2 regions of the Cupriavidus sp. H18C1 genome follow, and region 2 is predicted to be linked to the other one. Evidence: predicted binding sites of a transcription regulator. Region 2 holds the regulator's gene; the other holds the start of a gene.
The links. The regulator NrdR, encoded in region 2, represses ribonucleotide reductase genes. The targets are predictions, from matches to a motif close to CACNANATNTNGTG.
Positions count from the first base shown of each region.

Region 1: OJJOAM_RS11680 (ribonucleoside-diphosphate reductase subunit alpha) is a predicted target of NrdR. The motif match lies at 7,935-7,948, and genes of this name have one in related genera.

Region 1 covers NZ_CP186008.1:2,500,200-2,514,815, forward strand. The annotation lists gene OJJOAM_RS11635 (proline--tRNA ligase) at 1-288, shown strand, start outside; gene OJJOAM_RS11640 (lytic transglycosylase domain-containing protein) at 431-1,195, shown strand; partial or broken gene OJJOAM_RS11645 (2OG-Fe(II) oxygenase) at 1,192-2,194, shown strand; gene OJJOAM_RS11650 (LysE family translocator) at 2,444-3,064, shown strand; gene OJJOAM_RS11655 (hypoxanthine-guanine phosphoribosyltransferase) at 3,323-3,868, opposite strand; gene ffh (signal recognition particle protein) at 4,065-5,468, opposite strand; partial or broken gene OJJOAM_RS11665 (cytochrome C assembly family protein) at 5,759-6,731, shown strand; gene OJJOAM_RS11670 (PP0621 family protein) at 6,747-7,085, shown strand; partial or broken gene ampD (1,6-anhydro-N-acetylmuramyl-L-alanine amidase AmpD) at 7,082-7,673, shown strand; gene OJJOAM_RS11680 (ribonucleoside-diphosphate reductase subunit alpha) at 8,216-11,152, shown strand; gene OJJOAM_RS11685 (hypothetical protein) at 11,235-11,645, opposite strand; partial or broken gene OJJOAM_RS11690 (JmjC domain-containing protein) at 11,803-12,114, opposite strand; gene OJJOAM_RS11695 (ABC transporter ATP-binding protein) at 12,449-13,228, opposite strand; gene OJJOAM_RS11700 (aKG-HExxH-type peptide beta-hydroxylase) at 13,889-14,616, opposite strand, start outside.
Region 2 covers NZ_CP186008.1:1,161,047-1,175,662, reverse strand. The annotation lists gene OJJOAM_RS05595 (pilus assembly protein) at 1-355, opposite strand, end outside; gene OJJOAM_RS05590 (hypothetical protein) at 567-896, opposite strand; gene OJJOAM_RS05585 (PilW family protein) at 890-1,987, opposite strand; gene OJJOAM_RS05580 (hypothetical protein) at 2,054-2,473, shown strand; gene nrdR (transcriptional regulator NrdR) at 2,875-3,339, opposite strand; partial or broken gene glyA (serine hydroxymethyltransferase) at 3,412-4,658, opposite strand; ZMP/ZTP riboswitch at 4,888-4,989, opposite strand; gene ybgC (tol-pal system-associated acyl-CoA thioesterase) at 5,163-5,567, shown strand; gene tolQ (protein TolQ) at 5,564-6,247, shown strand; gene tolR (protein TolR) at 6,273-6,710, shown strand; gene tolA (cell envelope integrity protein TolA) at 6,762-7,754, shown strand; gene tolB (Tol-Pal system beta propeller repeat protein TolB) at 8,058-9,311, shown strand; gene pal (peptidoglycan-associated lipoprotein Pal) at 9,342-9,848, shown strand; gene ybgF (tol-pal system protein YbgF) at 9,903-10,661, shown strand; gene queC (7-cyano-7-deazaguanine synthase QueC) at 10,837-11,520, shown strand; gene OJJOAM_RS05525 (YeeE/YedE family protein) at 11,584-12,696, shown strand; tRNA gene OJJOAM_RS05520 (tRNA-Lys) at 12,788-12,863, shown strand; gene OJJOAM_RS05515 (AI-2E family transporter) at 13,052-14,140, opposite strand; gene OJJOAM_RS05510 (DUF3318 domain-containing protein) at 14,262-14,616, opposite strand, start outside.

The DNA.
Region 1 (14,616 bases), 1.3 Mb from region 2:
GTGTGCCCGGTCGGCTACGACCGCTCGGAAGCGGTCAAGGCCGAGGCCGACCGCATCCATGCCGAGCTGCTGGCGGCCGGCGTCGACGCGATCCTGGACGACCGCGGCGAGCGCCCCGGCGTGATGTTCGCCGACTGGGAGCTGATCGGCGTGCCGCACCGCGTGGTGGTGGGCGACCGTGGCCTGAAGGAAGGCCAGGTCGAGTACCAGGGCCGGCGCGACGCCGAGGCGAGCCGCGTGGCGGTGGCCGACATCGTCGGGCATGTGCGCAAGCTGCTGGCCGACTGAGGCCATGCAACCGCCGCGATGCGCCGCCATCGCGGCGGCGCCGCTTCCCGGCAAGTCTCCGGTCATGCGTCCGGGCGAGTTTGCGGGCAGCGTTCCCGGCAGCGTCCGGGGCAGGTTTGCCGAACCCGCGTCGGGGCTCGCGATGCTGGCGGCGGCGCTGCTGTCCGCGCTGGCGTTGCTGCTGGCTTCGCCGCCGGCGCACGCCGGCGCCCAGCGCGAAGAGCAGCTGGCCGACGCCGTGCGCGGCGCGCTGGCCGCGGCGATCGCGGATGCGCGCCCGTCCCGGCCGGTGTTCGTCTCCGCCGGCGAGCGCGACGCCTATCTGCGCTGGGTGGCCGAGATGTCGCGCCGCCTCGAGCGGCGCATCCCCGAGCCGCTGATCCGCACCGAGCTGGTCGAGACCGTCTACTACGAGGCCAAGCGCGCCGGACTGGAGCCGGCGCTGGTGCTGGGACTCATTCAAGTCGAGAGCAACTTCCGCAAGTACGCGATCAGCACGGCGGGCGCGCGCGGGCTGATGCAGGTGATGCCGTTCTGGGCGCGCACCATCGGCGATGGCGACGCGCGCAAGCTGTTCCATCTGCAGAGCAATCTGCGCTACGGCTGCACCATCCTGCGCCACTACCTGGACCGCGAGTCCGGCGACCTGTTCCTGGCGCTGGGCCGCTACAACGGCAGCCGCGGCCGCGCCGAATACCCGAACGCGGTGCTGGCCGCGTGGAAGCGCTGGCAGGAGGCCGAGGTCGCGGTCACGGTGGCGAGTGCCGCCGAGCCCAATGGCGCGCTGGCTGCCATGAGCGGCCCAGGCCGTGCGGGCGATGCCGCCGCGCGCCTGCTGCCGGCACCGTCCCGACCCCTCGGCGGCCCCGCCGCGTTCCCGCCCACCCGCCTGTCCGATCCGTCATGACCTCCCGCTCGCATCCGGCGGCCGGCAAGACCGGCTACGCCACCTCGTCGCCCGAACTCGAACGCTGGCTGGCCCGGCATATCGCGCAGGGCTTCGGCGCCGATGCGCTGGTGCGGTCGATGTGCCAGTCCGGCTACGATGCGGCCTTCGCGCGGGCCACGGTGCATGCCGCGCTCGCCGGAGGCGGGGCGCGCGGCGCGCGGTCGGGTCCATCCCCGGCGGCAGCCGCATCGTCACTGACATCGCCATCGTCATCGTCGTCGTCGTCATCGCGGTCCGCGAAGGCCAGGGCCCCTGCGGACGTCACGACGCACACCGCGCAGGCCGCCGCCGACGCGACCCCCCGCCATCACCGCTCCCAATGCGCTGCCCGCCGGCGACGGCCGCGACGTGCCGGTGCTGTTCGCGATGGAATCGCCCCGCATCGCGCTGTTCCAGCGGCTGCTGATGCCGGACGAATGCGAGGCGCTGATCGCGCTGTCCCGCGGCCGGCTGGCGCGTTCGCCGGTGGTCAATCCCGATACCGGCGACGAGAACCTGATCGACGCGCGCACCAGCATGGGGGCGATGTTCCAGGTCGGCGAGCATCCGCTGATCGAGACGCTGGAGGCGCGCATCGCCGCGGTCACCGGCGTCCCGGTCGAGCAGGGCGAAGGGCTGCAGATCCTGAACTACAAGCCCGGCGCCGAGTACCAGCCGCACTACGACTTCTTCAATCCGCAGCGCCCCGGCGAGGCGCGCCAGCTGCGCGTCGGCGGGCAGCGCATGGCGACGCTGGTGATCTACCTGAACGACGTTCCCGCCGGTGGGGCGACCGCCTTCCCGAAGCTGGGTTTGCGCGTCAATCCGGTGCAGGGCAATGCGGTGTTCTTCGCCTATCTGGGCGAGGACGGCGCGCTCGACGAGCGCACGCTGCACGCCGGGCTGCCGGTCGAGCAGGGCGAGAAGTGGATCGCCACCAAGTGGCTGCGGGAAGCGCCATATCGGGGAGAAGGCTGAGCCAACGCCGGCCCGGGCCGTCTGGCCCTTGATCGCGATCCGCAGCCCTTAATCCGCGGCCACTAATCCGCAGCCCCCCAATCCGCAGCCCCTAATCCGCAGCCCCTAATCCGCAGCCGCTAATCCGCAGCCGCTATCTGTGCTGGAACCCCAGCAGCACTGTGCCGGTATTTGCCCGGCAATCTGTACCGGTACTGTATAGGGTCACCACGCTAGACTGCCGCTTCCCCTGCATTCCAAGGAGTTGCCATGGCACTGTCGGAACTGGCGGCAGGCTCTGCCGTGTTTGCCGCCTTCGGCGGCTTCGTGCTGGTGTCGTCGATCACCCCGGGACCGAACAACACGATGGTGCTGGCGTCCGGCGTCAATTTCGGTTTCGTCCGCACCATTCCCCATCTGCTGGGCATCAGCAGCGGCTTCGCGCTGATGATCGCGCTGATCGGCCTCGGGCTGGGCTCGCTGTTCACCGCGCTGCCGTGGACCTGGCCGCTGCTGCGCGTGGCGGCCACCGTGTACCTGGTCTACCTGGCGTACAAGCTGGCCACCGCCGGCGGCGTGCAGGACCGCCATGTCGGCAAGCCGATGGGCTTCCTGCAGGCGGCCGCATTCCAGTGGGTCAATCCGAAGGCGTGGGTGATGGCGGTGGGGGCGTGCAGCGCCTATGTGCTGCACCCCAATCTGTGGCTGAACGTGCTGCTGCTGGCCGGCCTGTCGGCGCTCATCAATCTGCCGAGCGTGGCGGTGTGGGCGGTGTTCGGCGCCTCGCTGCGCCGCTGGCTGGCGCGGCCGCGCGTGCTGCGCGTGTTCAACGTGACGATGGCGCTGCTGCTGCTCGGCTCGCTGTGGCCGATCCTGGCGGCCGGACACTGAGGCGCGTCCGGCAGGCTTCGGCTTCGGAGCCGAAGCTGTAGCTGTAGCTGTAGCTGTAGCTGTAGCAGGAGCAGGAGCAGGAGCAGGAGCAGGAGCAGGAGCAGGAGCAGGAGCAGGAGCAGGAGCAGGAGCAGGAGCCGGAGCCGGAGCCGGAGCTGGAGCTGGAGCTGGAGCTGGAGCTGGAGCTGGAGCTGGAGCCGCAGCCGGGCCCAAGGGCGGGCCCGGACCCGAGCCCCAACCGGCCGAGCCGGAGCCGGCTCAGTCCTTCAGCGCCCGGATGGTGCCGAGGTTGCGCCAGTAGCCCTTGGCGTCCATGCCGCAGCCGAACACATAGCGGTCGGGTACCGTGAAGCCGCAGAAATCCGGATGCATCGGCTTGGCCTTGGCCAGCGTCTTCTCGCACAGCACCGCGGCGTAGAACTCGCGCGCGCCCATGTCCATGATGCGCTGGCGGATGGCCGCCATGGTCTCGCCCTCGTCCAGGATGTCGTCGAGCACCAGCACGGTCCGGTCCTTGACCGACTCGCGCGGGGCCACGCGCCACTGCATCTCGCCGCCGACCGTCTTGTTGTTGTAGCGGGACAGGTGGATGTAGTCGAACTCCAGCGGGAATTCGAGCTTGGGCAGCAGCATGCCGGTGAAGACCACGGCGCCGCCCATCACCGACAGCACCAGCGGGAAGCGGTCGCCCATCTTGTCGGTGATCTCGCGCGCCATGCGGTCCAGCGATTGCTGCACGGCCTGGGCGCTGACGATTTCCTCGGAGTTGGCCCACAGTTCGCGGGCCTGTTCGGCAGTCATCATGATGTTCGGTCCTGATCTGGCGGTGTTCTTTGCGGCGGCAGCCGGCCAGGAAGCCAGGGTGCCGCGGTCGGTGGTGCGAATGTTGGTGCGAACGTTGGTCCGATTGTCGGTGCGATCGGAGGTGCGGTCAGTGGTGCGGTCGGTGGTGCGGTCGTGGCGCAGTCCGTGATGCGGCCGGGCTTCGCTCGGCGGCGGATCAGCGATTGAACAGGCCCTTCATGCCGCCCTTCATCCCGCCCATCGAGCGCATCATCTTGGCCATGCCGCCGCCCTTGAGCTTCTTCATCATGCTCTGCATCTGGTCGAACTGGTTCAGCAGCCGGTTGACTTCCTGCACCGGCACGCCGGCGCCCGCGGCGATGCGGCGCTTGCGGCTGGCCTTGATCAGTTCGGGCTTGGCGCGCTCGGCCGGCGTCATGCTGTTGATGATGCCTTCCATGCGGCGCACCTGCTTCTCCGCCTGGTCCATATTGGCGCCCTGGGCCTGCTGGGCGAATTGCGCCGGCAGCTTGTCGACCAGGCTGCCCAGTCCTCCCATCTTCTTCATCTGGCCGATCTGGGCCTTGAAGTCCTCGAGGTCGAAGCCGCCGGTCTTCTTGATCTTCTTGGCCAGCTTCTCGGCCGCTTCCATGTCGACGCCGCGCTGCGCCTCCTCGACCAGCGCGAGGATGTCGCCCATGCCCAGAATGCGCTGGGCCATGCGGTCGGGGTAGAAGGGCTCGAGGCCGTCGAGCTTCTCGCCGACGCCGACGAACTTGATCGGGCGGCCGGTCACGTGCCGCACCGACAGGGCCGCGCCGCCGCGCGCATCGCCGTCCAGCTTGGTCAGCACCACGCCGGTCAGCGGCAGCGTGTCGTTGAAGGCCTTGGCGGTGTTGACCGCGTCCTGGCCGAGCATCGCGTCGACCACGAACAGCGTTTCCGCCGGCTTGAGTGCGGCGTGCAGCGCGGCGATCTCCTGCATCATCGCCTCGTCGATGCCGAGCCGGCCCGCCGTGTCGACGATCAGCACATCGTGATAGTGCTTGCGGGCCCAGTCGACCGCCGCGCGCGCGATGTCGACCGGCTTCTGGTCCGGCTGCGAGGGGAAGAAGTCGGCGCCGACCTGTTCGGACACGGTCTTGAGCTGGGCGATCGCGGCGGGCCGGTAGACGTCGCACGAGACCGTCAGCACTTTCTTCTTCTTGTTTTCCTTGAGCCATTTGCCCAGCTTGCCGACCGTGGTGGTCTTGCCCGCGCCCTGCAGGCCGGCCATCAGGATGATCGCCGGCGGCTGCACCGCCAGGTTCAGCTCGGCGGCCTTGCCGGGCGCGCCGTCGGCCGAGACGGCTTCCTCGCCGCCGATCACCGCGGTCAGCTCGCGCTGCACCACGCCGACCAGGGCCTGGCCCGGCGTGAGGCTGCCGACGACTTCCTCGCCCAGCGCCTTTTCCTTGACGCGGGCGACGAACTCCCGCACCACCGGCAGCGCGACGTCGGCCTCCAGCATGGCCAGGCGAACCTCCCGCAACATCTCGGCGGTATTGGCTTCGGTCAGGCGTGCCTCGCCGCGCATGGTCTTGACGACCCGCGCCAGGCGTTGAGTGAGATTGTCCAGCATGGCAGAAATCCGGAGGTGGGCTTTGTAGGGTTGCGGCGCGCCGCCGCGCTTATCGGCCGGTCATCGATCGGTTGTTGGCCGACCATCGGCCGGCTGTCGACCGACTATCGGCCGACCGGTGACCGACTGGTGACCGGTCATCGGCCGCATCGTCGACCGCGGTCCGGACCGTGGCGTGGCACCGGCGCGGACGATGGCGCCGGGCGTCCATCGCGGCGTCGCCATCCGGCCTTGCCGCCGCGGGTCACTGCCGTCGGTCACCACGGCAGGCGCTAGGGTAAACTGCGCGAATGGCGATTGTACTGTATGCCCTGACGGCACTCCTCTATTGCGCGCTGGCCTATCACGGCTGGGCGACGCGCCACGCCGGGCTGGCCGCCAGCACGGCCGGCGGTCCGGCGGGCGGTCCCGGCATCGGGGGGCCAGCCGGGTTCGATGGTGCTGATGCCGGGTCCCGCGCCGGGCGGCAGTGCGGAGGGGCAGCCCGCCTGGTGGCACGTGCTGATGGTGGCGGTGCTCGCCAGCCACGGCATGCTGCTGCACGAGACCATCTTTCCGGCCGACCGCATGGTATTCGGCTTCGCCTTCGCGCTGTCGGCGATGCTGTGGCTGGGCGTCGGCATCTACTGGATCGAGAGCTTCTTCTTCTCGCTGGCGGGACTGGGGCTGGTCGTGATCCCGGTGGCGATGCTGGCCAGCCTGATGCCGCTCGCCTTCCCCGGCGCGCAGATCCTGGGCTATGCCGCGCGGCCGCTTTTCAAGCTGCATTTCATCATCGCCAACGTCGCCTACGGGCTGTTCACGCTGGCGGCCTTCCATGCCTTCCTGATGCTGCTGGTCGAGCGCCGGCTGCATGGCTTCAACCGCGGCCACGGCGTGCACGTGCCGGGCGGCGCGATGGCCGCCGGCGCGCCGCAGCAGGTCGGCTGGCTCGGCCGCTGGCTCGATCTGCTGCCGCCGCTGCTGACGCTGGAGAAGCTGCTGTTCCGCCTGATCGCGGCCGGCTTCGTGCTGCTGACGCTGACCATCGCGTCCGGGCTGCTGTTTTCCGAGGAGCTGTTCGGCCGGGTCTTCCGCTTCGACCACAAGACCGTGTTCGCGGTGGTCTCGTGGGTGATGTTCGCCGGCATCCTGGCAGGCCGGCGGTTCTACGGCTGGCGCGGCCGCGTGGCGCTGCGCTGGGTCATCGCCTCGTTCTGCATCCTGCTGCTGGCCTATGTCGGCAGCCGCTTCGTGATCGAAGTGATTCTGCATCGCCTCTGAAGCAAGGCATCGTCGATGGCACGTCTGTTCCTGTTGCTGGCGATCCTGCTGGCCATTTTCTGGTGGCTCGGCAGCCGCGTGCGCGCGCGCCGGGCCGAACCCCCGCCGGCCGATGCCGGCGTGCCGCGGCAGGGCGCCGACGGCCGCGCGCAGGAGGCGATGGTGCCGTGCGCCCACTGCGGCGTGCATCTGCCGCGCAGCGAGGCGATCGCCTACCAGGGCCTGCACTACTGCCGTGCTGCGCATCTGCCCGAATCCCAGGACCGTTTTGGCGACAGGGACGGCGATAACGGCGGCAATCGCGGCGGCAATCGCGGCAGCGACGGCGGCGACGACGGAGGCGGTCCCGCATGAAGGCGCCGCTTCCGTCCCGGCTGCGGCTCGACGGCGCGGGCTGGGTCGAGGGCGCGCGCCGGGTGCCGTCGCCCAACTTCGATCCGCGTCCCCCCGGCATGCCGGTCGATCTGCTGGTGGTGCACAACATCAGCCTGCCGCCCGGCGAGTTCGGCAGCGACGATATCGAGGCGCTGTTCCTGAACCGGCTCGACCCGGCTCGCCATCCGTTCTTCGCCACCATCCACGCGGTCCGTGTGTCGGCGCATTTCCTGGTGCGGCGCAGCGGCGAGCTCGTGCAGTTCGTCTCCTGCGAGGACCGCGCCTGGCATGCCGGGCAGTCGGCGTTCTTCGACCGCGAGCGCTGCAATGACTTCTCGATCGGCATCGAGCTCGAAGGCTGCGACACCTTGCCGTTCGAGCCGGCCCAGTACGACACCGCCGCCGCGCTGACCCGGCTGCTGCTGCGCGCCTATCCGATCGCGGCCGTGGCCGGCCACAGCGATATCGCCCCCGGCCGCAAGACCGACCCCGGCCCGTGCTTTGACTGGCCGCGCTTTGCGCAGGCGGCGGGGGCTCGCTCCGGCGATGCTGCCGTACCGCCCCGACGGGGCGGCTTCCCTAGCCGAAAACCCTTGCCGGTGCGGGGCTTTCGGGGGGGATATCGGCGGGACTATCGGAAGCGCGGCGCTCATCGAAAAAATTCTTTCGTCGGTGCGGCAACCGACAAAACGGTCGCAACCCTTGAGCCGCTTGGTCTGGCGGGGAGGTGGGCGGTTCGCGTGGCGCCGGACCGGCCTGCGGCAGCGCTTGTCAAGACTGGTCAACGCGATTCATTTCACTATACTTAGTCCAGCTTTTCGTTATGACCACTACATCTAGTGGTGCTTTCGGGGGAGCCGACCTAGGCGTGCAGCGTTCGCCACGGGCTCGGCAGGTTGCCTTCGCGCCACGCGCGACAAGCGTTTCCAGCCGGCCGGCAGCGCGTACAGCCGCGCGCCACAGGGTCGGCACGTCACAAGAGCCCTCCACGGGAATGCAGCAAGGCAGTAATCCGGCACGGCATCGCCGCGCCCGGGATGTCTCTTTTTGCGCATTTTCCAAGGGCTCTTTGTCGTTGATAACACTGGTCAAAAAAACAGGAGTGCTTCATGCAGACGGCCCAACAAGAATTCGCCGGCAAGGCCGGTTCCGCCGCCGTGGCGCAGCCGAGCCCCGCCGCTGAGAACGCCGCTGGCAACTACCAGGATTACAAGATCATCCGCCGCAACGGCGCGGTGGTCGCTTTCGAGCCGAGCAAGATCTCGGTGGCGATGACCAAGGCCTTCCTCGCCGTCAACGGCGGGCAGGGCGCCGCCTCGGCCCGCGTGCGCGAGCTGGTCGAGCAGCTGACCCAGAACGTGGTGCGCGCGCTGCTGCGCAGCCGTCCGAACGGTGGCACCTTCCACATCGAGGACGTGCAGGACCATGTCGAGCTGGCGCTGATGCGCTCGGGCGAGCATGAGGTCGCGCGCGCCTACGTGCTCTACCGCGAGAAGCGCAACCAGGAGCGCAGCCACGCCAACGCGCAGGCCGTCGCCCGCGTGCAGGGCGGCGTCAGCTTCAACGTGACCGATGGCGGCGTCACCCGACCGCTGGACCTGGTCGCGCTGCACGCGCTGATCGACACCGCCTGCGCCGGTCTGGGCGGTGGCGTCGAGGCCGAGCCGATCCTGAAGGAAACGGTCAAGAACCTGTACGACGGCGTGCCGATGAGCCAGGTCTACGACTCGGCCATCCTCGCCGCCCGCACGCTGATCGAGAAGGACCCGGCCTACAGCCAGGTCACCGCCCGCATCCTGCTGCACACCATCCGCAAGGAAATCCTCGGCGAGGAAGTGACCCAGGCCGAGATGGGCAGCCGCTACGCCGAGTACTTTCCGAAGTTCATCGCCCGCGGCATCGAGGCCGAGCTGCTCGACGAGAAGCTCGCGACCTTCGACCTGGCGCGCCTGGGCGCGGCGCTGGACGCCTCGCGCGACTTCCAGTTCAACTACCTGGGCCTGCAGACGCTGTACGACCGCTACTTCCTGCACATCGACGAGACCCGCATCGAGATGCCGCAGGCGTTCTTCATGCGCGTCGCGATGGGCCTGGCGCTGAACGAGAGCGACCGTGAAGGCCGCGCCATCGAGTTCTACAACCTGCTGTCGTCGTTCGACTTCATGTCGTCGACGCCGACGCTGTTCAACTCGGGCACGCGCCGCTCGCAGCTGTCCTCGTGCTACCTGACCACGATCTCCGACGACCTCGAAGGCATCTACGAGGGCCTGAAGGAGAACGCGCTGCTGTCGAAGTTCGCCGGCGGCCTGGGCAACGACTGGACCAATGTGCGCGCGCTGGGCTCGCACATCAAGGGCACCAACGGCAAGTCGCAGGGCGTGGTGCCGTTCCTGAAGGTGGTCAACGATACCGCCGTGGCGGTCAACCAGGGCGGCAAGCGCAAGGGCGCGGTCTGCGCCTACCTGGAGACCTGGCATCTGGACATCGAGGAATTCCTCGAGCTGCGCAAGAACACCGGCGACGACCGCCGCCGCACGCACGACATGAACACCGCGAACTGGATTCCGGACCTGTTCATGAAGCGCGTGATGGAGAACGGCGAATGGACGCTGTTCTCGCCGTCGACCTGCCCGGACCTGCACGACAAGGTCGGCAAGGAATTCGAGAAGGCCTACCTCGGCTACGAAGAGAAGGTCGCGCGCGGCGAGCTGAAGCTGTTCAAGAAGATCCCGGCGATGCAGCTGTGGCGCAAGATGCTGGGCATGCTGTTCGAGACCGGCCATCCGTGGATCACCTTCAAGGATCCTTGCAACATCCGCAGCCCGCAGCAGCACGTCGGCGTGGTGCACAGCTCGAACCTGTGCACCGAGATCACGCTGAACACCAACGACAGCGAAATCGCGGTCTGCAACCTGGGCTCGGTGAACCTGGTCGCCCACCTGAAGCAGCAGGCCGACGGCAGCCATGTGCTCGACCACGCCAAGCTCGAGAAGACCATCCGCACCGCGATGCGCATGCTCGACAACGTGATCGACATCAACTACTACGCGGTCGACAAGGCGCGCAATTCGAACCTGCGCCACCGTCCGGTCGGCATGGGCATCATGGGCTTCCAGGACTGCCTGCACGTGCTGCGCGTGCCGTACGCCAGCGACGCCGCAGTGCAGTTCGCCGACACCTCGATGGAGGCGGTCTGCTACTACGCCTACCAGGCCTCGACCGAGCTGGCCGAGGAGCGCGGCCGCTACAGCACCTACGAGGGCTCGCTGTGGGATCGCGGCATCCTGCCGCAGGACTCGCTGAAGCTGCTGGCCGAGGAACGCGGCGGCTACCTCGAGGTCGACCAGTCGTCGACGATGGATTGGGACAAGCTGCGCGCCCGCATCAAGCAGCACGGCATGCGCAACTCGAACTGCATCGCGATCGCGCCGACCGCGACGATCTCGAACATCATCGGCGTGTCGGCCTGCATCGAGCCGACCTTCCAGAACCTGTACGTCAAGTCGAACCTGTCGGGCGAGTTCACGGTGGTCAACGACTACCTGGTGCGCGACCTGAAGGCACGCGGCCTGTGGGACGAGGTGATGGTCGCCGACCTGAAGTACTTCGACGGCTCGCTGGCCCGCATCGACCGCATTCCGCAGGACCTGCGCGACCTGTACGCGACCGCGTTCGAGGTCGAACCGACCTGGCTGGTGGAGGCCGCCAGCCGCCGCCAGAAGTGGATCGACCAGGCCCAGTCGCTGAACATCTACATGGCCGGCGCCTCGGGCAAGAAGCTGGACGACACCTACAAGCTGGCGTGGATCCGCGGCCTGAAGACGACCTACTACCTGCGCACCATCGCCGCCACGCACGTCGAGAAGTCGACCGTGTCGCGCGGTTCGCTGAACGCGGTGTCGTCGGGCGCCGCCGCCGGCGGTGCCTCGGCCTCGGCGCTGGACCAGGCTGCCGCCTCGGCGCCGGCGATGCCCGAAGCCGAAGGCGCGGTCTGCACGATGCGCCCGGGCGATCCGGGGTTCGACGAGTGCGAAGCCTGCCAATAACGGTGGAAACGGAAGCCGGCTGACAGCGGGCTTCTAAAAAAGACCCGTAGGTCCCTGATCAGGGCCTGCGGGTTTTTTTGTTTTACGGAGCGACCTCACGAGGAGCATCGCAACCGAATCGGTATTCGACATCCTTGCCGACAAGCCCTATGTCCATGAGACTTTGGAGCCGTCGCGACATGACCTCCCAGTCTGCCTCTTGCGATGCCAGGTCGTATCCGCGCATCCCGCCGAAATGTGGCAGCCGGCACAGGACCGAATACTCTTCGTCCGTCAGCAGATGCGTTCGACCCAGCGCGTATATCTTCACACTGTCGGCATTTCGCTCGAGCGGTACCGCGTCGATCGGTATTCGCCGGAACATCGCCTCGCCCGTGGCTTGATTGAGAACGGGGAAGTCTGCCTTGATTCTCGCGTTGGCATGGCCCGAGCGATAGAACCGCAAGAATCTGTTCAGATTCTCGTCGCTGATCAGAGCGGTCATGAACTGCATGCTGTCGTCCACCAGCGTCTCGAATGACCCGTCTCCCGGTCGAATATCGGTAAAACGGGATACCAAAGCGATCCTGCTGCATGCCCCATGCGATGAAATCGGAGACCGTGGGGTAGACCACGCTGATGGTCAAATGCAGACTGGGCTCGCCGATCGAAATGACGTCATGCCAGGTGCCTTTCGGGATGAACATGATGTCGCCCCGCGAGACGGTCACGGCCGCGCCGGGTTTCAGCTTCTCGGGATCCGAAATTTCGGTGACGCTCGCGTGTTGGTGACCGCTTGGCGATTCAAAGAAGGTCCATTTTTTTCGCCCATCGATCTGTATGACGATGACGTCATGATCGTCATTGTGCCGCCCAAAACCCGATGTCTCGCCGAACGAAACGTAGGCATTCGCGGTCGATCTGGCCCCCCAGGGTGCCTCCCACCTGTTCCGTAAATGTCTCCACTCCCGAGGCGAGCTCATTGACTGCTTCCAATACGGCAGTCACGCCTTCCCGCATCAATCGGTGCAATTCGCTGATCACGAGCTGGTCCGTTCTTCTGCCGAATCGATCCTTGACCGGTCGGAATGCTCTCCTGTTGACAAGATCGTGGTCCCTCTCCGTCGACAAACGCAGCCGATCGTTGGTCAGCCGGTTACAGGACAAGCAGTAGTTGAGGGCGTCCCAGGAGAACAATTCTCGGAGCTCGCGCTCCGAGGCCCGCATGCGCAAGAACGTTCTGCGATGGCAGCTTGCCCTGAAGGTGTCGTCGTGGAGCAGGCGATGAGCCAGATCAGTGTGTTCCACATTCGTCTCCTAGTGCCTGACCTCGACGATGGTCCGGTCCATGCAGCACTGGTCCAGCAGTTCATCGAGCGCCTCGCGATTGGAGGCATCCAGGTTGGCGTCCCATTCATCCAGCAGGATCAGGTTGACGTCATCCAGCTGAAGCAGTTCCGCGATCGAGGCCCTCGTCCGCTCGCCGCTGGACATGGATGAAAGATCCGCTTTCCAGATCAGTTGGTGATGCTGAGTAGGAAGCAGAAAGCTGCGCTCCTTGAAACGGTCTTTCAACGCCAGCAGAACCGTGGACTTGCCGCTGCCGTTGGCGCCCGTAATGGTCAGGCGCCCGTTGTGCGCGGCGCCGATGATGCGGGTTGCCTCCTCGACGCCGGCTACCGGCTGACCGTTGATTCGAACCACGCCGCCGAGATTGAGGGAGGTTTCGCCTTCCGGCCGGATCGACCTTGCGGCATCGAGCAAGACGTGGAGCCGCGAGTGAACCGACGAAAAATCCAGCGCCTTGTAGACAAGGGCACTGAGCGAATTGAGTACCAGAAATACGCGGGTGAGGCTGACAATGATGGCCGCAACGATGCTTGCATCGGCATGCCCCCATTGCGTCACGGACAGGATCAGATAGACGGTCGGCAGTAACGAAGCGGCGGCGAGGACAATATTTCCGAGCTGCCTTGTGGCCTGCAGACGGTCGGCACACCCATAGAATTGCGCAGCCGATTCCCTGCGCTGCTGCTGCCACAGCAGTTCGTTGTGGCGATTGCCCAGCGTCACGTTTTCCCAGGCGCGAGCCAGCACGGATGCGTAGCGGATATAGTTCCCCCTCGTAACGGGCGGATGCACGGGAGACAAGGCCGCGGGTGGCGAGGACAATGGCCGTACACAGCATCAAGCTGACGAGATAGCCGAGCAGCAGCCTTGGGGGCAGCAGCAGCCCGATGACGATCATGCTCAAGACACTGTTGAGCGTGAAGCTGGTCAGATCGTGGATAAAGGTGATGTGATCCCGTAGTACCGGCAACGAATTACTGGCCAATGCGGCACCGATCCGTTCCTTGAGCGTGGTATTCCGAAATACTTCCGTCTTGTCGCGAAGACATTCGACAAAACATTGAACGACAGCCGCATGGGCTTCGTTGATCCACCGCTGCATCACATACAGTGACAGACAGCCCGGCAGATAAGGAATCGTCATGCTGGCGAGATAGAAATAGAGCCATTTTCCGTAATCGCCGCCTGCTTCGAATTGGGTGATAACCGCGGTCAGGAAATAAGTGGAACTGGCAATGATTGCCTGATGCAGGACAATCAGCCCAATTGCAAGCCAGGCACTTCGATGGAGCAGCAGAATGCGCCAAGTGTCACAGTCACAGCTTGCGGGAGTGGTTCGGTTCACGGTTCACCAGCATGGATTCATGATGTCGTCACGCAGCGGGCGGAAGGCGGCCGCGCGGAGGCTCACTGCGCGCACCCTTCGGTCGGCCTCACCTCGTCGAGCACGGATGCCGCATGCAGCAGCAGCTGGGTTGCGCGAGGCCGGAATGCTTGGGGATAGCGGGACAGGGTTCGCTTCGTCGACTGGATCGACTCGCGAAGCTGTTCCAGCATCAGATGGGTTGGCGGATGGACCCGCGGCGCGGAGAGATGTCCCGAGCACTGTTCCCGGAACAGGAGCACTTCCGCCGCAACGACAATGCTGTGGAGCACCTTGTCCAGCGGACGTGGGATGTTCAGGATGGCCGAGGTCGTCCAGGTGCTGGAGTCGAATAGAACGGAGTAGTTGTAGTGCGCGTAACGCAGCTCATCCAGAAACAACGCGTGATGGGTGAGTTCATGGACGAGGATTTCTACTACATCGCTCCGGTGATAATCCGGCCCGGGATTCATCCATATCAATCCGATGGCCTGTGACGTCGAGCCGCCCCTCGCCACCGACGAAGAACAAAGCAGGATGTCCGTGATGATGATGTCGAACAATGCCGCATGTTGTGGGGAATGCTGCGCGAGCTGATTGACAGCCCCGGTGACAAGGCGTCTTTTCCGTTCGTTGTCGGGGTCGTTGGCGCTGCTTATCACGCATGCTTGCGCCTTGTCATCCAGCAGCGAGTCGTTGCTGAACAGCCGCGACAGTCGAGCCTGTGCGTCGGCGTCCATCACGAACGTCGGTTTCAGCTCCACCTCGGAAA
Region 2 (14,616 bases):
ATGGATAAGGCGGGACGAGTTCGCGCCAACCGAGCCGCCGGACGCGGGCGGCTTCCGGGTGGCTTGCCGCTGCGCGCCGTGAAGACGGATCGCTCCCTTCCGCATCGATCCATTCGGTCTGCAGCACGACGCGCGCGGCCGGGTCGCGGCCCTGGCCAAGCGCGGTGATGCGATAGCGCTGCGCCGGCATGCCGGCGGGCGCCGATCCGCCGGTGTTTTTCGGCGGCAGCCGTTCGATCAGATAGCGCGGCACGGTGGTGGCGCCGGCCATGTCCGGCGGGATGATCGGCAGCGTCGCGCCGGTTACGTTTCCGACCGGGACACCGATGCCGTGCGCGGGCGGGGCCTGATCCATCCAGGCCCGCCACGCCGGTGGCCGGCCCGGAGCAGGGCTGCACAGGCCGCGCTGCGCCTGCGTGCCGCAATGGCCGGGCGCAGGCCAGGAGGCGAGGCGAGCGTTGCGGCCGGCCAGCGCCGCGCTGGCGGCAGGTCCCGTCATGGCGGTAGTTCCGTCGATGGCGGCCGGTCGCGCAATGGCGGCAGGTCCGCCAACGGGGACAGGTCCCTCAATGGCGGCGGGTCCCGCAATGGCGGCAGGTCCCGCAATGGCGGCAGGTCCCGTCATGGCGGCGGGTCCCCCCAATAGCGGCAGGTCCCCCAATGGCGGCAGTTGCGCTCAGCAAATCGTGCTCGCCATCGAGCAGCGCGACCTCCGCGCCGCGAAACGCAATCTCGCGCTCGAGCCGCTGGCCGATTGCCTGATGTCCGGCCAGGAGCAGTACGAACAGCGCGCCGGCCAGGGCGAGGGTCAGCGTCGACAGCACGACCACCGAAATCAGCGTGATGGCGCCGCGTGGGACCCGCGCTGGCATCGCAACGCCGGTGGCGCTCAGCATGGCGACTCCGCGCAGAACGAGGCATTGCGCAGCCACACGGTGGTGGCGAACACCCGCCGCGAAACGGTGGGCCGGGAGCGGGGCATAAACGCGATATCGTCGCCTTGCTCGCCGGTGGTGCGTGGCGGCAGCAGTGGCAAGGGCGTCGCGGCCGTGCCCGGCATGCCAGCCCCGCTGCGCAGCACCAGGGCGATCTGCACGGCCAACACCTTGCGCCACGCTTCCGTTCCGCCGATGGCAAGTTCGCTGGCGCGCAGGAAGGTGTCGACGCGGCCGTCGCCGTCGCGGTCGACGCCATAGCGCAGCTGCAGGGTCTCGACACCGCGGGCCAGTGCGCCGGTGCTCCACGTCGTGCCGCCGCTGCCTCCAATGCCGCCACCGCCACCGCCACCACCACCACCACCACCACCACCGACACTACTGCCACCACTGCTGCCACTGCTGCCACTGCCACCATCGCGGCGCCCGGGATAGCGGCACAGCAATTGCGGCTCGCCGTCGGCGCCGTTGGCCACGTACAGCAGGTTGGCGGTCAGGTAGCCGGCCGCCCGCGGCGACGAGGCCGGTGCGGGTTCCGCGGCGGCCACCGCGATGGGGACCGGGTAACCGCTGCAGTCGGACAGGTAGCGGTCGGGCACCGCCGGATCGCCGAAGGGATGGTCGCCGCCGAAGCGGATCAGCAGCGCATCGCTGCCGGCGATGCCGGGTTTGCCGCAGTTCAGTGCGTCGCCGAGCGTCGGCTGGCCGCAGTCGTCGCGACCGATCAGCGGCGGGGGCAGGGCGGCGGTCGGCGCCGGATGCCAGCCGGCATGGCGCAGCAGCGCGGCAATCGCGTCCAGCAGGGCGCCGCCGCGCTGCTCCAGTTCACGTTGCTCGGCGGCCAGGACATAGGCGGATCGCATGGTCAGGAAGGCCGTCACCGCAGCGCTGCTCGCCAGCGCGCCGAGCAGCAGGCCGACCATCACCTCGACCAGCGACCATCCGGCCGTCGCGGCGGACTGCCATGGCGAACCCGCGCGGCTGGGCCCGGGCGATCCGATCGCCCATGGGGCGACGATCGCCGCGCGCATGGTTGCAACCGTCGTGCTCATGGCCGCAACCGCAGCGCGATGGCGCGCAACGCGGTCCGGGGCTGGGCCGCATCCGCCCCGCTGCCTATGCCGAGCGCCGGGGGGCAAGGGGCCGACCACGACGACGCGCTGGCCGGCCGGACAGCTCGATTGCGCCGCGTCGGCCGGCACCGACGCGCACCAGCGTGGCGGCGGCACGCCAGGCATCCGCGCCAGCGCAGGGAGCCGGGCGGGATCGGGCAGCGCATCCGGTCCCGCCAGCCCGGCCAGCTCGGCGCCCTCGGCGGCGAGCCGCAGGGCCTGGCCGATCCGCAGCGGCTCGCGCCACCATTGCAGCGCCATTGGGGCGAGCCCGGCCAGCGGCAGCAGGCCGATGCCGAGCAGGGCGAGCGCGACCAGCGATTCGAGCAGCAGGTAGCCGCGGTGGCGCGCACGCCGGCGGTCAGTCAGGCAAGGGCAAGAAGGGGAGCGGCAGTCGGCGCGCCATGGAAGGGCGCCGGCAGTTGAGGCGCCGGAAGGCGCCGAACCGGTCGATAACCGGGAAGCGGCCGGCAACGCCGAAGCGGTCGTTAACTCGGAAGCCGCCAACAACGCCGAAGCGGTCGGCACCGCTGAAGCCGCAAAAGGGATAGCAACCATCGCTCTGGTCCTGCGCGTGACAAGCGGGGACCAGATTAATCGTCAGCGAGCGGGGATAAGGTTTCGGACCGTGGAGGATTCGACAAGGATTGCAACAGCGGCAATGGCAACGGCAACTGCAGCAAACAGCGGCGACGGCAACAAGCAGCTACAAGCGGCGACAAGCAGCATCAGGCAGCAACACGCGGCGACAAGCAGCATCAGGCAGCAACACGCGGCGCCAAGCAGCTAAAAGCCGCAACACCCCCACGCCGCCGCGAAGCAACGCCTCAGCGCTTGCCGTTGGGCGAGCTGACTTCGGCCAGCACGTCGGAGAACTCGGACACGTCCTCGAAGCTGCGGTACACCGAAGCGAAACGGATATAGGCGATCTTGTCGAGCTTGCGCAGTTCGCGCATCACCAGTTCGCCGACCTGGCTGCTCGGGATTTCCTTCTGCCCCAGCGCCAGCAGCTTTTCCTCGATGCGCGCAATCGCCTCGTCGATGGCCTCGGCCGACACCGGCCGCTTGCGCAGGGCCAGCCGCATCGAATCCTTCAGCTTGCTGCGCGCGTAGTCGACGCGGCTGCCGTTCTTCTTGACGATGGCCGGGAAGAACAGCTCGATCCGCTCATAGGTGGTGAAGCGCCGATCGCAGGCCTCGCAACGGCGGCGCCGGCGCACGGTATCGCCTTCCTCGGACATGCGGGTGTCGAGCACCTGGGTATTGGAGTGACCGCAGAAGGGACATTTCATCGGACCACCTGGAGGCGGAGGTTGAGCGGCCGCGCGCCGCCCGCCGAAGCGGGGGCGCGCGGCGACGGCCGATCAGCCGTAGACCGGGAAGCGCTTGGTCAGCGCCGCGACCTGCTCGCGCACGCGCGCGATGTTGCCGGCATCGTGCGGGTTGTCCAGCACGTCGGCGATCAGGTTGGCGACCTGACGCGCTTCCTCTTCCTTGAAGCCACGCGTGGTCATCGCCGGCGAGCCCAGGCGGATGCCCGAGGTCACGAACGGCTTTTCCGGATCGTTGGGGATCGCGTTCTTGTTGACCGTGATATGCGCGTCGCCCAGGATCTTCTCGGCTTCCTTGCCGGTGATCTGCTTGGCGCGCAGGTCGACCAGCATCACGTGGCTCTCGGTGCGGCCCGAGACGATGCGCAGGCCGCGCGCGATCAGGGTCTCGGCCAGCGCCTGGGCGTTCCTGACGACCTGCTGCTGATAGGCCTTGAACTCGGGCGACAGCGCTTCCTTGAAGGCGACGGCCTTGCCGGCGATCACGTGCATCAGCGGGCCGCCCTGGATGCCGGGGAAGATCGCCGAATTGATGGCCTTCTCATGCTCGGCTTTCATCAGGATCACGCCGCCGCGCGGCCGCGCAGGCTCTTGTGCGTGGTGGTGGTGACGAAGTCCGCGTGCGGCACCGGGTTCGGGTAGACGCCCGCGGCGATCAGGCCCGCGTAATGCGCCATGTCGACCATGAAATAGGCGCCGACCGACTTGGCCACGGCCGCGATGCACTCGAAGTCGATGCGCAGCGAGAAGGCCGACGCGCCGGCGATGATCAGCTTCGGCTTCTTCTCCTGGGCCAGCTTTTCCAGCGCGCCGTAGTCGATGTCCTCGTCGGCGTTCAGGCCGTAGCTGACCACGTTGAACCACTTGCCGCTCATGTTCAGCGCCATGCCGTGGGTCAGGTGGCCGCCTTCGGCCAGGCTCATGCCCATGATGGTGTCGCCCGGCTTGAGCACGGCGAAGAACACGCCCTGGTTGGCCTGCGAGCCCGAGTTCGGCTGCACGTTGGCGGCCTCGGCGCCGAACAGTTGCTTGACGCGGTCGATCGCGAGCTGCTCGACGACGTCGACATATTCGCAGCCGCCGTAGTAGCGCTTGCCGGGATAGCCCTCGGCGTACTTGTTGGTCAGCTGCGAGCCCTGGGCGGCCATCACGGCCGGCGAGGTGTAGTTCTCGGAGGCGATCAGCTCGATATGGTCTTCCTGGCGCTGATTTTCCTGCTGGATGGCGGACCAGAGTTCGGGATCGATCTGGTCGATCGTGTAACGGCTGCGTTCGAACATGGCGAAAACTCGTCTGTAGAAGGATCGGTGAAAACCGTGCAATGACGGCGGATTGACCGAAGGATACGGGAACGGAACGACGGTAGGGCGCGCGGGGAAGACGCATGCGAACCGCGTCGCCGGCCTGGGCGCGGGGCCCGGGACTGGCGGCGCAGGGCGCACCCTGCTTCCCATTCGCTGGCCCAGGCGAGCGGCAGGCGCGGCGGCTATCGCAAGGGGCCGGGGCCGGGCGTTGCGCCCTGGCTTCGGACCGCTTCCGGTGGCTTGGCGCCAGAGATCTTGCGCTTCCTCGTGGTAGTACCCACTGACTTCGCCAGTCGCGCAAGGTGGAATGGTTGGCCGGAGTTTACGCGAGGCCCCGGCTCGCCGCAAGCCGGCTGGGCCGCCTGGGACGGGGCCTGGCGGGCGGGAAGGGGGGGCGCTCGTCTGTAGGACGCCACGGCGTTGCGTTGTCGGACGCCGTGTGACACCGAAGCCGCGCCCGCGTCCGTTACAATCGCGGCCATGACGAATTTCGTATGGCCGCTGCGCGTCTACTGGGAAGACACCGACGCCGGCGGGGTGGTGTTCTACGCCAACTACCTCAAGTTTTTCGAACGCGCGCGCACCGAATGGCTGCGCTCGCTCGGTATCGAGCAGCAGGCCCTCGCCGATGAATCGGGCGTGGTCTTTGTCGTGCGCAGCACGGCGGTGGAATACAATGCGCCCGCCCGGCTGGACGACCTGCTGGAGATCCGTACCCGTATTGAACGGGTCGGGCCGGCCTCGGTCCAATTCGCCCAGGAAGCGTGGCGCGGGCCGCTGATGCTGGCCGCGGGCACGATCCGGGTGGGATGCGTGGACCGCGACAGCTTCCGCCCGGCCCCGATTCCCGCACCCGTCCTCGCAACCATCAAGACCGCTCGATGAATCCCGTGACCGTCACGCAAGACATGTCGATCCTAACGCTGGTGATGCACGCCAGCTTCCTGGCGCAGGCCGTGATGGCCTTGCTGGTCGTCATGTCCTTGTTCTCCTGGACCTATATCTTCCGCAAGCACATGGCGCTGCGCGCCGCGCGCACCCAGACCGAGGGCTTCGAGCGCGATTTCTGGGCGGGCGGCGACCTGCAGGCGCTGTATCACAGCGCGGCCAACAACCGGCACAGCACCGGCGCGCTCGAGCGGATCTTCGAGTCCGGCATGGGCGAGTACCTGAAGGCGCGCGAGCGCAGCAACGACGCCGGCGCGCTGCTCGACGCGGCCCGCCGCGCGATGCGCGCCGCCTACCAGCGCGAGATGGACGTGCTCGAGTCTCACCTGCCGTTCCTCGCCTCGGTCGGCTCGGTCAGCCCCTACATCGGCCTGTTCGGCACGGTCTGGGGCATCATGAACGCCTTCCGCGGCCTGTCCAACGTCCAGCAGGCGACGCTGGCCTCGGTCGCGCCCGGCATCGCCGAAGCGCTGGTGGCCACCGCGATCGGCCTGTTCGCGGCGATTCCGGCCGTGATCGCGTACAACCGCTACGCGACCGAGATCGACCGGCTGGCGATCCGCTTCGAGAGCTTCATGGAAGAATTCCTCAACATCCTGCAGCGGCAGACCCGCTGAAGGCCAGGCCAAGGAGAAGCGCAGCATGGCAGCCATTCAGCGCCGCGGCGGCTCGCGCCGCCGGGCCAGCGCCGACATCAATGTCGTGCCGTATATCGACGTGATGCTGGTTCTGCTCGTCATCTTCATGGTGGCGGCGCCGATCGTCAGCCCCGCCGTGGTGGACCTGCCGACCGTGGCCGACGCCACGCCGCAGCAGAAGACCCCGCCGATCGTCGTCACCGTGCACGAGGACGGCACGCTGACCGCGCGCGGCAAGAGCCCGGAGGGCGCCTCGTTCGAGCGCAAGCTCGACACCAAGGGCCTGCTGGACTTCGTGCACCAGCGCCAGAACGAGAACCCGGACCAGCCGGTGGTGATCGCCGCCGCCCGTGCGGTCAAGTACGAGGCGGTGCTCGACGTGATGTCCGAACTGAAGGCCGATGGCGTCAAGCGCGTCGGCCTGATGGTCAAGTCCAAGTAACCGCTGGATGACGACCGGATGTCGCCCGGAACCTTGCCGTTAGCCTTTTCCATGAAGACCGCCGACTCCTATCCGTATCAGCCGGTCAAGGAACGCGGCACGCTGCGCTCCTTCCTGCTGGCGCTCTTCATGCATCTGCTGCTGGCCATCGTGCTGTACTACGGTGTCAACTGGCAGATCAGCACTCCCGCCGGCGTCGAAGCCGAGCTGTGGGAGGAAGTCCCCGATACCCCGGCCCCGGAGCCCACTCCGCGGCCCCAGCCCCAGCCGACTCCGGCGCCGCCGGCACCCGTGGCGCAGCCCAAGCCGGAAGAGGACGCCGACATCGCGCTCGAGCGCCAGAAGCGCCGCGAAGCCGAGGCGCGCGAGGCCGCGCGCAAGCAGGCCGAGCTGAAGGCGCGCCAGGAGCGCGAGGAACGCGAGGCGGCCGAGCGCCGCGAGGCGCAGCGCAAGGAAGAACAACGCAAGGAAGCCCTGCGCAAGGAAGAGCAGCGCAAGGAAGAGCAGCGGAAAGAGGCCCAGCGCAAGGAAGACCAGCAGCGCGCCGAGGAGCAGAAGCGCAAGGAACAGGCCGAGCGCAAGGAAGAGCAGGCGAAGAAGGCCAAGGCGGACGCCGAGGCCAAGGCCAAGGCGAAGGCAGACGCGGACGCGAAGGCCAAGCGCGAGGCCGCCGCCAATGCCCAGCGCCAGGCCGAACTGGCCCGCCTGAAGGCGCTGGCCGGCGGCAGCGGCTCGGGCGGCGGCACTTCCGACAACGCCGGTTCGGGCGGCCGCGCCTCGCCGGGCTACGCCGACAAGGTGCGCCGCCGGGTCAAGCCGAACATCGTCTTCACCGAGGACGTGCAGGGCAACCCGACCGCCGTGGTGTCGGTGTCGCTGGCGCCGGACGGCTCGCTGCTGTCGGCCCGCCTGTCCAAGTCCAGCGGCAATTCGGCCTGGGACAACGCCGTGCTGCGCGCGGTCGAGCGTTCCGACCCGCTGCCGCGCGACGACAACGGCAAGGCGCCGTCCAGCTTTACGATCACTTTCCGGCCCAAGGACTGAGGCAGGGGAAGCGTATGATTTGCAACATAGTGCAACCGGGATCGCTGGCCGCGGGGCGGCTGGCTACCATCGACGGTTGCCTGGCGCGGCCCGGCGGCGCCTCGCTCCGCGCGCCGTTGCCGACGCGTCCGATGCATCGATTGACGATCTCGATATAGATAGAGGAGCAGCATGCGATCGCTTTTGGCCCTTTTGGCCCATGGGGGCTTCGCCTATCGGGCGGCCGACGCCCGCCGACGCACCCCAGCCACCCCCGCCGCCGGCCGGCGCACCGCCGGTTCGGCCGTGCTGGCCTGGATCACCATGGCGCTGGCCATGATGCTGACGATGGGCACCGCCCACGCCCAGCTGAACGTCGAAATCTCCGGCGTCGGCTCCAGCCAGTTCCCGATTGCCGTCGCCAACTTCCAGAATGAAAGCGCGGCGCCGACCAATCTGACGGCGATCATCCGCGCCGACCTGCAGCGCAGCGGGCGCTTCCGCAATGTCGACGTGGCCGGCGCCACCGTCCCGGAAACCGCCAACGTCGACCTGGCCGGCTGGAAGACCCGCGGCGCCGACGCCTTCGTCGCCGGCAGCGTCACGCCCGCCGGCGGCGGCCGCTACGAGGTCCGCTTCCGCCTGTACGACACCGTCAAGGGCGCCAGCCTGGGCGGCCTGGCCTTTACCGTCGGCCAGGACCAGCTGCGCGTGACCGCGCACAAGATCGCCGACTATATCTACGAGAAGCTGCTGGGCGAGCGCGGCGTGTTCGCGACCCGGCTGTCGTACGTTTCCCGTGTCGGCAACCGCTTCCAGCTGTTGATCTCCGACTCCGACGGCCAGAATTCGCGCGTCGCGCTGACCAGCAACGAGCCGATCATCTCGCCGTCGTGGTCGCCGGACGGCGCCAAGGTGGCCTACGTCTCGTTCGAGGCGAAGAAACCGGTTGTCTATGTGCATGACCTGGCCACGGGCCGCCGCACGCTGGTGTCGAACCAGAAGGGCAACAACAGCGCCCCGGCATGGTCGCCCGATGGCCGCCATCTGGCGCTGGCGCTGTCGCGCGACGGCAATACGCAGATCTATCAGGTCAATGCCGACGGTTCGGGGCTGCGCCGCCTGAGCCGCAGCAGCGCGATCGATACCGAGCCGCAGTATTCGCCGGATGGCCGCCATATCTACTTCACCAGCGACCGTGGCGGCGCGCCGCAGATCTACCGCATGCCGGCCGCCGGCGAGGAGTCGGGCGCGGCGCAGCGCGTGACCTTCAAGGGCAACTACAACGTCAGCCCGCGGGTTTCGCCGGATGGCAAGCAACTGGCGTACATTAGCCGCGGCGGCGGCTTCAAGCTGCAGCTGATGGACCTGGGCAGCGGCGATGTCACCGCGCTGACCGACACGGCCAACGACGAGGCGCCCAGCTTCGCCGCCAACGGCAAGTACATTCTCTACGCCACTCGCGTCGGCGGTCGCGCGGTGCTGGCGGCGGTGTCGACCGATGGACGTACCAAGCAGGTTTTGTCGCTCCAGTCCGGCGAGGTTCGCGAGCCGTCCTGGGGACCCTTCATGCAATAACAGAAACAGGAGCCTCCTACCATGTCCAACATGATCACCAAGTCTCTCGCCATCGCCGTTCTGCTGACCCTCGGCGCCTGCTCGTCGGGCGTCAAGCTGGACGACTCCGCCAAGGCCGGTGCCAGCACCGGCGGCACCTCGACCACCGACCCGCGCGCCGTCGCGCCGGTGGACGTCTCGCGCGATCCGCTGAACGACCCGAACAGCCCGCTGGCCCGCCGCAGCGTCTACTTCGACTTCGACAGCTACAGCGTCAAGCCGGAATACCAGGGCATGCTGAACGAGCACGCCAAGTACCTGCAGGGCAACCGCGGCCGCCGCATCCTGATCCAGGGCAACACCGACGAGCGCGGTACCAGCGAGTACAACCTGGCGCTGGGCCAGAAGCGTGCCGAGGCGGTGCGCCGTTCGTTGGCCACCATGGGCGTGCCCGAGACCCAGATGGAAGCCGTGAGCCTGGGCAAGGAAAAGCCGAAGGCGACCGGTCATGACGAAGCGTCGTGGGCAGAGAACCGCCGCGCCGATATCGTTTATTGATTGCCGTCTGGATTCGTTTCGATCCGTTGATCCCGCGCTGAAGAAAGTCGATCCATGAAAGCACGCGTCTCTACTCTGTCGTGGCTAGTCGCCGCAGTTTGTGCCGGCCTGTTGCCGGCCGCCCAGGCACAGGCCGGTGTCTTCGACGATGACGAGGCGCGTCGCGCCATCATCACGCTGCGAGAGCAGTTCAATGGCTTCCAGGCCACTGCCTCGCAGCGGATCGACCAGAACAGCCGGGCCCAGATCGAGATCCAGAACCAGCTCGAAGGGATGCGCCAGGAAGTGGCGCGCCTGCGGGGCCAGAACGAGGTGCTGCAGAACGAAGTCGCGAATCTGCAGCGCCAGCAGAAGGACTACTACGCGGACCTGGACGCGCGGCTCAAGAAGTTCGAGCCGCAGCAGGTCACCGTGGAAGGCCAGCAGGGCCTGGCCCAGCCGGGCGAGAAGACCGAGTACGACGCCGCGCTCAAGCAGTTCCAGACCGGGGACTTCAAGGGCGCCGGCGCCAACTTCTCGGCCTTCATCAAGAAGTATCCGCAGAGCCCGTACCTGCCGCTGGCGCAGTACTGGCTGGGCAATTCGCTGTACGCCCAACGCGACTACCGTGGCTCGATTACGGTGCTGCAGAACATGGTGCAGGCCAGCCCGACGCACCCCAAGGTGCCCGACGCGATGATCGCGATCGCCAACAACCAACTGGAGTCGAACCAGAAGGCGGCGGCGCGCAAGACGCTCGAGCAGGTGGTGGCCAAGTATCCCGGCACCGAGGGCGCCCAGGCGGCCAGCAACCGGCTGAAGACGCTGAAGTAAGGCGCACGGAAGTCGAGGACGCTGAAGCCCGCCGCTCGCGGCGGCGCCGGCGTGGGATGTGCCGGGGGCCCGCGCAAGCGGGCCTTTTTCGTGGTCGCGCTAAAATAACGGGTTACCCGATGTACCGCGAAGGCCGAGCGGCCTTCGCCCGCTACCCGGCACGCGCCACCCCGAGATGACCCAACGCGCAATCGTCCTGCTTTCCGGCGGTCTGGACTCCGCCACCGTGCTCGCTATGGCCAATGCCCAGGGCTTCGAGACCTATGCGCTGTCGATGCGCTACGGCCAGCGGCATTCGTCGGAGCTGGAGGCGGCCAAGCGCGTCGCCGCGGCGCTCGGCGCCAAGCGGCACGAGATCGTCGACCTGGATCTGCGCCGCTTCGGCGGCTCGGCGCTGACCGACGACGCGCTGGACGTGCCGACCGACGGCGCGGCCGGCGGTATCCCGGTCACCTACGTGCCGGCCCGCAACACCATCATGCTGTCGCTGGCGCTCGGCTGGGCCGAGGCGATCGGCGGCCGCGACCTGTTCTTCGGCGCCAATGCCGTCGATTATTCGGGCTATCCCGATTGCCGTCCGGAATACGTGCAGGCCTACGAGGCGCTGGCCAACCTGGCCACCAAGGCCGGCGTCGAGGGCGAGCGCATCCGCGTCCACGCGCCGATCATCGACATGACCAAGGCCGAGATCATCCAGGCCGGCGTCCGCCTCGGCGTCGACTACGGCATGACGGTGTCGTGCTACCAGGCCGACGAGCAGGGCCGCGCCTGCGGCGTCTGCGATTCCTGCCGGATCCGCCGCGCGGGCTTCGAGGCCGCCGGCGTGCCCGATCCGACCCGTTACCAGAGCGCCGCGTGATCCTGACCGCCGCGGCCCGGCTGCTTCGCTTACCTCTTATCGTCCTGCCACCGGCAATCCGCCATGCCTGAAATCGACGTCCCCGCGCTGACCCGCACCGTGCTGGTCTGCACCTTCGCGCTGACCTTCCTGTTCGGCGCGGTCCTGCAGCGCACGCACTTCTGCACCATGGGCGCTGTCTCCGACATCGTCAACATGGGCGACTGGACCCGCATGCGCATGTGGGTGCTGGCGATCGGCGTCGCGATGATCGGCACCGGCGTGCTGGCGTGGTCGGGCCAGATCGATCCGGCCCGGACCATCTATGCGGCCGACAAGCTCGCGTGGCTGTCCGCGCTGGTCGGCGGGCTGCTGTTCGGCTTCGGCATGGTGCTGGCCTCGGGCTGCGGCAGCAAGACGCTGGTGCGGATCGGCGCCGGCAACCTGAAGTCGCTGGTGGTGTTCGTGTTCCTGGGCCTGTCGGCCTATATGACGCTGCGCGGCCTGTTCGGCGTGATCCGCGTCAATACCGTCGACGCGGTGGCGATGCAGCTGCCGACCTCGCAGGACCTGCCGTCGCTGCTGGCGCAGACCGGCCTGTCGCGCGGCACGCTGCAGCTCGTGCTGGGCCTGCTGCTCGGCGGTGTGCTGTCGCTGTGGGCGCTGGCCGGCAAGGGCTTTCGCACCTTCGACAACCTGCTCGGCGGCATCGCGGTCGGGCTGATCATCGTGGCGATGTGGTACGTGTCCGGCCATCTCGGCTTCGTGCCGGAAGATCCGAATACGCTGGAAGAGGTGTTCGTCGCCACCAACAGCGGCCGCATGGAGAGCCTGAGCTTCGTCGCGCCCTACGCCTATACGCTGGACTGGCTGATGATGTTCAGCGACAAGAGCAAGGTGCTGACGGTCGGTATCGTCAGCGTGATCGGCGTGATCGCCGGCGCGGCCGCCTATGCGCTGGCCTCGCGCACATTCCGCTGGGAAGGCTTCGGCAACGCCGAGGACGTCGCCAACCATATCGTCGGCGGCATCCTGATGGGCGCGGGCGGCGTGACCGCGCTGGGCTGCACGATCGGGCAGGGCCTGTCCGGCGTGTCGACACTGGCGATCGGTTCCTTCATCGCGCTGGCCGGCATCCTGCTCGGCGCCGTGCTGGCGTTCCGTTATCAGATGTGGCGGCTGGAGCGGATGGCCTGAGCCGCGCGATCACGCTGCGGTCCGGACGCCAAGGGCAGTGCCGTTGACATGATCAAGTGAAGCTGACTATAATCGCGGCTTCGGTTTTTTCGGGTCGTTAGCTCAGCCGGTAGAGCAGCGGACTTTTAATCCGTTGGTCGCAGGTTCGAATCCTGCACGACCCACCAAGTATTGAAGAAGGGCCTGTGGCGCAAGTCACAGGCCCTTTTTTGCATGGTGTCCCAGCCGTGCGTGGTGTCCCAGCCGTGCGTGGTGTCCCAGGCGTGCATGGTGTCCCAGGCGTGCATGGTGTCCCAGGCGTGCATGGTGTCCCGACCGCATGGTGTCCCGACCGCGTTGCGGCCGGACAAGGCCTTCAACGGCCGGGCGTCGGCGGCTGGGTAGGCGGCGTCTTCGTCGGCGTGTTCGACTCGGTTTCCCGCATCGACACGAACAGGTCCCAGCTGGCGATGAACAGCGCGGCGATCAGCGGTCCGATCACGAAGCCGTTGATGCCGAACAGCGCCATGCCGCCCAGCGTCGAGATCAGGATCACCCAGTCTGGCATCTTGGTGTCCTTGCCGACCAGGATCGGGCGCAGCACGTTGTCGACGGCGCCGATCACCAGCGCGCCGAAGGCGATCACCGTGATGCCCTTCCACAGCACGCCGGTCAGCAGGAAATAGATCGCGACCGGTCCCCAGATCAGGCCCGCGCCGACCGCCGGCAGCAGCGACAGCACCGCCATCACCACGCCCCACAGCACCGCGCCCTGGATGCCGAGCACCGCGAACAGCACGCCGCCGAGCAGGCCCTGCAGCGCGGCCACGGCGAGATTGCCCTTGATGGTCGCGCGGATCACGCCGGTGAACTTCAGCAGCAGCATCTGCTTGTGTTCCTCGCTCAGCGGCAGCGCCAGGCGGATGCGCCGGGTCAGCTTGGCGCCGTCGCGCAGCAGGAAGAACAGCAGATACAGCATCACGCCGAAGCTGATGACGAACTGGAAGGTGTTCTGGCCGATGCTGAGCGCCTGCGTGGCCAGGTACTGGCTGATCTGTCCGGCCGCGGTGGCCAGCTTTTCCTGGATCGAGGCGACGTCGTTCAGCTCGAGCCGGGTCAGCGCCGAGTTCAGGCTCGACGGCAGCGCCGCCACGGCCTGTTCGAAGTAGGCGGTGAAATTGATATGCCCGGAGCGGATCTGGTGCACCACCGCGGTGGTTTCATTGAGCAGCGAGGCGGTGACCAGGAACATCGGCAGCACCACCACCAGCAGGCACAGCAGCAGCGTGATCAGCGAGGCAAGGTTGGCGCGGCCGCGCATCTTGCGCGTCAGCAGATTGTTCAGCGGGGTGAAGATGATCGCCAGGATCACGCCCCAGAATACCGCGCCGAAAAACGGCTGAAGCACCCAGAAGAAGGCGATGGTGACGATGGCCAACAGGATGTAGAAGGCCTTCTGGTGCATGGCGGTTCAGTGTCGAGGTGTGGACGTGTCGAGGACACGCGATGGATGGGCGATCCGCTGGCGAGCCGGCGGCCCGCTCGGATGCCAGTGCAATCCGGCGTCCCGCGGCGGGCGCGACGGCTCAGCGTACCAGCGGATCGTGAAAACCGGTATCGGTGCGCGCGGCGGCGTCGCCGCGGGCGGTGCCCGGCGCGGGAACATTGCCTTCGGGCGTCTGCGAGCGCGCCTGCTGCCAGGTCCGGTAGGCCCAGTAGCCGGCGCCGGCGACGGCGCCCAGCTTGGATAGCTTCCAGCCCCAGCGCAGCACCGGCACGCGGCGCATCAGCGGCAGCGCCAGCGACAGGGCCGATCCCACGATCGGATAGTCTTTGGCAAGGCCCAGCAGCTTCCACATCGATTGCGGCCGCGCCATGCGCGGCAACCAGGCGCCGATGCGGCCGATGTTGCGGACGCTGGCGCGCACGTCGGCGAGCGAT